2 regions of the Paenibacillus sp. FW104-T2 genome follow, and region 1 is predicted to be linked to the other one. Evidence: riboswitches for the same ligand, from Rfam matches in the RefSeq annotation. Region 1 holds a riboswitch; the other holds the start of a gene.
What was found. Region 1 has a riboswitch for glycine ahead of sdaAB (L-serine ammonia-lyase, iron-sulfur-dependent subunit beta). Riboswitches for the same ligand answer to the same signal wherever they lie in the genome.
Positions count from the first base shown of each region.

Region 2: it holds a riboswitch for glycine, as region 1 does, so the genes downstream of both, gcvT (glycine cleavage system aminomethyltransferase GcvT) here and sdaAB (L-serine ammonia-lyase, iron-sulfur-dependent subunit beta) in region 1, are expected to answer to the same signal.

Region 1 covers NZ_JBYTCE010000007.1:142,654-146,689, forward strand. Annotated here, with positions in the region: gene AC3WQ3_RS11285 (PH domain-containing protein) at 1-244, shown strand, start outside; gene AC3WQ3_RS11290 (MFS transporter) at 457-1,734, shown strand; glycine riboswitch at 1,928-2,053, shown strand; glycine riboswitch at 2,058-2,159, shown strand; gene sdaAB (L-serine ammonia-lyase, iron-sulfur-dependent subunit beta) at 2,266-2,955, shown strand; gene sdaAA (L-serine ammonia-lyase, iron-sulfur-dependent, subunit alpha) at 2,945-3,892, shown strand.
Region 2 covers NZ_JBYTCE010000004.1:257,507-261,542, reverse strand. Annotated here, with positions in the region: gene gcvPB (aminomethyl-transferring glycine dehydrogenase subunit GcvPB) at 1-78, opposite strand, end outside; gene gcvPA (aminomethyl-transferring glycine dehydrogenase subunit GcvPA) at 153-1,508, opposite strand; gene gcvT (glycine cleavage system aminomethyltransferase GcvT) at 1,505-2,641, opposite strand; glycine riboswitch at 2,824-2,925, opposite strand; glycine riboswitch at 2,929-3,052, opposite strand; gene gcvH (glycine cleavage system protein GcvH) at 3,392-3,784, shown strand.

The DNA.
Region 1 (4,036 bases):
TCAGGGCAAGCTGCTAACCCTTCGCCACCGGACCATCTCCCGCAGAACAGCGCTGATGCGCCGGCCTCATGTGGTCACAGTGGATACGGTTGCTACCCGAAGACAGCGAAGCAAGTCCTTGTTATCCGTTCGGGCGAGGCTGATGGTGAATCGGGGCGGCTTCAAAGCCATATTCCTGGAATATGGCCAGGCTAATGCCGTAAAGGAATGGTTTCGGCAGGCTTCGGATCTGACCCAAAAATGATATAGAAAAGCAACTTGGATTAAACCGACTTGAGACTGCCCGATTAACGGCAGTCTTTTTGGTACGGGAAGCCTTGCGAAACATGAAGATCGACGCCGGGCATAGTCCATTTTTTTACTGCGAAAAAGGATCAAATAGGAGATAATACAATTATTGGGTTTTAATTCAGTACTTCTTAAAATTCATGAATGAATCTGGGAGGGATCTGATGGATGAGCAATGATCGAGATCAGGAGAACGGGAAGGGCACCCAGTCAGGGGGATGGAAACATGCCGGTTTGCTCCTGGGCGGAGTAGGCATATCCAACCTGGGGGATTTTATCTACATTGTGGCCATTAATTTGATGGTGCTTAACATGACACAGTCCCCGGCGGCAGTTGCAGGCTTGTGGATTATCTCGCCGATTGCCTCGGTATGCACCAAATTCTGGTCAGGCAGTCTGATTGACCGCTACGACCAGCGGCAGCTGATGATTGGGGCGGATGTGGTGAGAGCTGTGCTCGTGGCATTGCTTCCGCTGATGCCCAGTCTATGGATGATGTACGGCATCATGTTTCTTGTCAGCATGTCCTCATCCATATTCGTGCCTTCTTCGCAGGTGTACATCACCCGGCTGGTTCCTGCTGAGCGGCGCAAGCGATTCAATTCCCTGCAGGCCATGATCAGTTCTGGTGCTTTTATTACAGGCCCAGCCATAGCCGGAGTCATGTTGATCTATCTGTCACCTGCAGCGGCGATCTATGCCAATGCAGCTTCCTTTGTGGTGTCGGCGCTCATCCTGATGTTACTGCCAAGGCTGGGCACTGGAGAGCAGAGCAGCGGTAGGACAAGGTTAACCCCTCGTCTGATTGCCCAGGATTGGCGAGCCGTAATGCTATTCAGTCGACAAGCAGGATATGTGGTGGGCATCTATGCCTTGTTCCAGATTATTCTTGTTATTGGCATGTCGCTGGATGCACAGGAAGTGGTTTTTATCCGTCAAGTCATGAACCTGTCCGAGTCACAGTATGGTGCGTTGATGAGTGTTACTGGAGCTGGATACATGGCGGGTTCTCTGCTGGTGTGGTTGTTCGCCAAACACTTGTCCATCCGTCACATGATGGGCGGAGGCGTGCTCTTGGTTGCGCTTGGTTATTTCCTGTTCGCTCTTTCGTTTTCGTTCGAGCTTGCCGCATTCGCCTTTATTCTGCTTGGGTTGTGTTCGGCGCCGGCAAACACGGGACTGGTCACCTTTTATCAGAATAATATACCGGTAGACTTGATGGGGCGAATGAGCAGCGTACTTGGACTCATGCTGAGTGCATTGCAGGTCATTTCGATTTTGGTCATGGGTGTAGTTGCCGAAGTAATCTCTCTTCGAACGGTATATACGGTCGTTTCGGCAGTTCTGATGCTGGGTGCCCTTCTGTTATGGCTTACGAGCTGGCTTCCTTCAAGACAGTCATATTATAAGGATCACAGCTCTTCCTCAAAATCACTACATAGCTAGTCTATATCCTATTGGAAACTGAACGATTCCGTGGAAAGCTGCATATAATAGTAGAGGAATTTTGCCAAGATGATAATGATGCGTTACTTTTGTTGACATTACGTGTGTTGCATATTAATCTGTTATATGAATGATCAATCTCACAAGGACAACGTTTGATATGTGTTCAAGCGAATATATACGATACAGCGGATGAAAACGAGCGGGAGAGACCTGGGCAGGCCATTGGTTTCAGTAGGCTGCCAGGCACCGAAGGAGCAAGCCGCTGCGCACCCGGCGCAGGTGGTTAATCTCTCAGGTAAATGTACCATCGTTGGACGCAGCTCTGGAGAGTGCGCGAATGCGCCACCCAAGGGGTATATGATGAGAAGGGTACCCCATGGGGCTGCCTCTGATCATGAAACTCTCAGGTAACGAGGACAGAGAGAGGGCCTAAGGCCTTCTACTGTCCTTTTTTGATGTCATCATTCAGTAATGAAGGAACATTATGGTGCATGTCTGGATGGATATGACGATATGGAGGGGTGCAGGATGCGATTTAAAGATGTTTTTTCAATTATCGGTCCGTCGATGACGGGCCCTTCAAGTTCACATACAGCCGGGGCAGCGAGACTGGGGAGAATTGCAAGGCAGTGGCTGGGGTGTACCCCTGAACGTGCCAGGCTGACACTGTACGGCTCATTTGCCGATACGTATCAAGGTCACGGTACAGATCTGGCGTTAATTGGTGGTTTGCTTGACTATGTCACGGATGATCCGCGGATACCGGACGCTGAGACGTATGCCGAACAAGCGGGTATGGAGGTTGAGTTCTATACAAGTGGACTGCCTGCTCCGCATCCGAATACGGTCAAAATTGAGTTGTGGCACGGTGAGCGTCAATGTTCACTCGTTGGTGCTTCGATTGGCGGCGGCAGTGTGTCGGTGCATACGCTCAATGATTTCCGGGTACAGATCAGCGGGGAATTCCCCACACTCGTTCTGCGTCATGCGGACAAGGCAGGGGTGCTTGCTTCCGTGACGTCTACGATCAGCTCCTCAGGGGTTAACATCGGTTATATGCAGGTAGACCGAAAAGCCCGGGATGGCGAAGCACTAACAGCGATGGAAATGGACGGAGTACCAAGTGCCGAGATGTTGGAACGCCTGCGTTCACTGGATCATGTGCTGGATATTCGCGTCATTGATTTGAAGAGAGGGGTTGATCCGGATGCGCTTTAAGCACTTGCATGAACTGAATACGATCTGTACGGCTGAATCCAAAACCATTGCCCGGCTAATGATCGAGGAGCAGGTTCAGGAGACCAATACGCCGGAAGCGGACGTTGTGCGGCAGATGTCGGAATATTATCAAGTGATGAAAGAGGCTGTACGGAAAGGACTGACGGAGGACACCACCTCGCGCAGTGGCTTGACTGGCGGAGACGGCAAAAAGATGGCCGAGTATATTCGCCAGGGCGAAACCTGCTCGGGGGACGCTTCCGCACTGGCAATGGCCTATGCCCTGTGTGTATCTGAAGTCAACGCATCCATGGGCCGGATTGTGGCTACGCCGACAGCGGGTTCTTGCGGGATTATCCCCGGTGTATTCATCAGCTCCCAGGAGCGATTCGGATGGAGTGATGAGCATCTGGTGAACGGCTTATTCTGTGCAGGTGCAATTGGATATGTCATCGCCAATAACTCGTTTATTTCAGGTGCAGAGGGTGGCTGTCAGGCAGAAGTCGGTTCGGCGATCGGCATGGCAGCCGGTGCAATGGTGGAGCTGCGTGGGGGGACGCCGGAGCAGGTCGTTCATGCCGTAGGTCTCGCGTTAAAAAATACACTGGGCCTCATCTGCGATCCGGTTGCAGGGCTTGTTGAAATTCCATGCATCGTCCGCAACGGACTCGGTGCGGTAACGGCACTGGCTGCAGCCGATATGGCGCTGGCCGGGGTAAGAAGTGCCATTCCATCGGACGAAGTCATTGACGTCATGCTGGAAGTGGGAAGTGCGATGCCGAGCAGGCACCGCGAGACGGCGCAGGGCGGATTGGCCCAGACGCCAACGGGCCGAAAAATGATGGAGAAGCTGGCGAAACCCAAAGCGAAGCGTGCAGAACCTGAAGCTGAGTCCGAACCACAGAACACGAAGGATAATGAGACAGAGCAGGCATAGAACGAGGCTGATAGGATAGGATTTATTATACGGGAGACAAACGGAGAAAAGCGTCCGCTGGCCTTTACAGGTCATGCAGGACGCCTTTTTTTGTTTGAAGAGAAAGAGCCTCAGCCTAACTCCGGGCTTTACAGGAGAAAGCTC
Region 2 (4,036 bases), on a different contig from region 1:
GGAGTAAGCGACACGACCCGGGCTGCTCAGTTCAAAGATCAGTGATTGCTCTGGAGCAGACGATGCTGCCTGTGTCATTTGTTGCGTGCTGGTTTCGGCTTGGGAAGGAGCTGCCGTTTCCGGCTGTCCTTGGATGGTTGTCATTTCCTGAGTCACAGCGATCCCTCCAATACACGTGCGAATTCGTCAATCTCTTCCTTACTGCGCCGTTCCGTAACAGCGACCAGCATATGCCCCGCAAGCTCCGGGTAATCCCGTCCAAGTTCATATCCACCGATGAAACCGGCATCCAGCAGCTTCAACTGAAGGGCATCGACGTCTGTCCCTTCGGGCAGCTGGATGACAAACTCATTGAATGTGGGGGCTTTAAAGGTCAGGCTGACTCCAGGAATTGCTGTCAGTGCTTGAAGAGCATAATGACTCTTTTGCAAATTCAGGTCAGCCACATCCATCATGCCCTGTCTTCCCATAGTAGACATATACACCGAAGCGCTTAGGGCAAGCAATGCCTGGTTGGAGCAAATATTGGATGTCGCCTTTTCGCGGCGGATATGCTGTTCACGTGCTTGGAGCGTCAGTACAAAACCGCGTTTGCCGTTGCGATCCGTTGTCTGGCCAACGATTCGGCCCGGAATCCGGCGCATATGAGCCTGGGATACAGCGAAATATCCACATGTCGGACCACCGAGCGAAGCGGAGATGCCAAGGGGCTGTGCATCACCGACAACGATGTCGGCACCCAGCTTGCCTGGAGCTTCGAGCATACCAAGCGCCAGCGGGTTTGCGCTGACCACGAGCAGACCCTTGTGCGCATGCGCGAGGTCTGCAGCCTGTTTTACATTTTCCACGGCACCGAAGAAGTTCGGACTCTGGATCATGACAGCTGCGGTATCATCCGATACGGCGGCTTGAAGGGCATCCCAATCGGTCACCCCGTCCTGATAACCAATCTCGACAATCTCCAAATTCAGACCATGGGCGTAAGCCTTCAACACTTGACGGGCTTCAGGATGAACGGTACGGGAGACGATTAGCTGTTTGCGACGAGTTGCCGCTGCGGCCAGATTCCCTGCTTCTGCAAATGCGGTCGCGCCATCATACATGCTCGCATTGGCTACAGCCATGCCAGTCAGTTCACAGATATACGATTGAAATTCGAAGATCGCCTGGAGCTCGCCCTGACTGATTTCGGGCTGATATGGCGTATAGGCGGTATAGAACTCGGAACGGGAAATGACGTGATTAATCACGGAAGGGATATGATGATCATATATGCCTGCGCCCAGGAAACTGGCATGTGTCTCAAAATTGGCATTGGCGCCAGCCTGCTTCGACATGTGGCGTGTCAGTGCGTATTCATCCAGTTTGGAGGAGACAGGCAGCTCGCCTTGATAACGAATCTCCTGCGGGATGTCCTGGAACAGATCTTCAATCGTGTCCACACCGATGGTTGCGAGCATGGCGCTCTGATCCTGTTCAGTCATGGGAATATAGCGGTGCTTGCTCATGCTTGATCAGCTCCTTGGGTAGGTGTCTTTGACGTACGTGTCCGTTTATGAAAAGGGGTCTTCACAACTTCGGCTTTCAGCTTTTTGCCACGAATCTCAATCTCGAGCGGGGTGCCGAGTGCAGCATATTGGCTGTTAATTAGGGCGAGCCCCAGATTGCGCTTCAGCGTAGGGGACTGTGTACCGGTTGTTACTTCCCCGATCTGCACGCCTTCCGCGTAGATGGGATAGTGGGGACGTGGAATCCCGCGTTCCAGTACTTCAATGCCGACCAGTTTGCGGGCAGGTCCATCATTTTTTTGCTGCAATAGTGCTTCGTGCCCGATAAAAGGTCCGGCATTCAGCTTCACAAACATGCCAACGCCTGCTTCCAGCGGTGAAATGGTCGGCGATAATTCCTGTCCATAGAGGGGCAGCTTCGCTTCGAATCGAAGTGTATCCCGTGCACCAAGTCCAGCCGGAACCAGACCGTAATCAGCGCCCGCCTCCATCAATCCGTTCCAGACCGCAGCGGCCTGATCTGCCTGTACGTATAGTTCGAAGCCGTCTTCTCCGGTATAACCGGTGCGGGACAGCAGCAGTTTTACACCACAGACCTCAGCATGCTGTACAAAACGAAAAGGCTCGATTATGGATACGTCAGTATCTGTAACTTTTCCGATGATGTCTGCAGCAAGCGGGCCCTGTAGAGCCAGTAGAGCTGTTTCTGCGGAGTCGTTCGTCATGCTCACCCCAGGAACCATGTGCTCTTGCAGCCAGGCCCAGTCCTTGTCAATATTAGAGGCATTCACGACGAGCATATAATGCTGATCTTCCAGCTTGTATACGAGCAGATCGTCCACTACGCCACCGTCCGGGTAACACATTAACGTGTATTGTGCCTGGCCAGGAACCAGTGCGGTCACGTCGTTGGTCGTCAGTTTCTGCAAAAATGCTTCGGCCTGCTCACCCTGCACCGTGAATTCACCCATGTGGGATACATCGAACAGCCCAGCCCGTTCGCGCACCGCTTCATGTTCCTTCTGAATCCCGCTGAATTGCACCGGAAGCTCCCAGCCTCCAAAATCGATGCACCGTACACCTTCATATTGCTGATAAAGTGGATAGAGTGGAGTTCTAAGCAAATCGGACATCAAATCACCTCGTTATGGCCGCTACCGGGCCGAGTGTATAACATGAATGATTCTTTTCTTGGATAAGTATGGTTAAGGCTACTGATGACAGCGCCGGCTCGATCCTGACTTTCGTTTTTTTGGGAAAAAGGAAAAGGACAGGCCAAAGAACCGGCATGCCAGAAGCACGCTGTATTCTTAGGCTCTGTCCTTGGTACCTGAGAGTTACCCCGCCAATAGGTTGCAGCAGGTTTCCCCTTGGGTGATCATAACGCCCATATCGGGCGAATAGATGCTCTCCAGAGTTGCGTCCCGTAAAAGTCCTTTTGCCTGAGAGATTCACCTCCCGCTTGTCGGGTGGCTTACTCCTTCGGCGTTACCGCATGCATCCCAGAGTTGGGCGTCACGGGTAATCTCTCCCTTTACATTCATCCGCGGGTGATGCACACAACGATTAACATTTACTCTCTCATTAAAACGTGAATCCCCTATCGATGTCAAGAACGATATCACAGAAATCAATAAAAAACCGAATAATATTTATAAATCCTAATTTATTGTTCGTGTATATAAAAAGAGTGCGCTTACTATTCTAATATTACCCATTATATGTAGAGTGAGGGTGTTTGCGTTACAGGCGTAATCATCAAAAATCAAATAATTTGTGAGGTATCTTGACATTTCAATCAAAAATATCTTACGCTATGTTCTGGGAAAAAGGGTTGGCCGAAGGACGCATGCACTCATTAATGAAAAGCGAGGCGGATATCGATGAGCGAATTGAAAAGTGATTTCCTGTACAGTGAAGAGCACGAGTGGGTGCAAACCGTAGGGGAGGATACTGTACGGATCGGCATTACCGAGTTCGCGCAGCATCAGCTGGGTGACATTGTGTTTGTGGAATTGCCTGACCTTGAATCGGATGTAAAAGCGGAAGACAGCATTGGTACGATTGAATCCGTGAAGACGGTTTCGGATTTGTTTTCTCCGGTAAGTGGTTCGATTATTGCTGTGAATGAAGCACTGCAGGATGCACCTGAACTCGTCAACAGTTCGCCTTACGAAGAAGGCTGGATGATTGAGATTCGTGTTGAAGGTGATTTGACAACAGCGTTGTCTAAACTGATGAATGCTGATGCATATCGTAAGCACATCGAGGAGTAGAATGTATTTGCACTAAATAACCTTTATTAATCCATGATTTTTTCATACATTGGACGGTCGTGCACGTCTTCAGAGCCTGTGTGAGCCTTGGTGCTCATGCAGGCTTTTTCGTGTTCCCAAGGACAGGCTTGTTGCCATATGAGACACTTGAACAGGATGGAATAAGGCTGAATCGCACATGCTATATTATTGAATTTAGTACCGTAAATGATATAAGTCACATACGAAAAAAGCCAAGTATATCAATGGTTA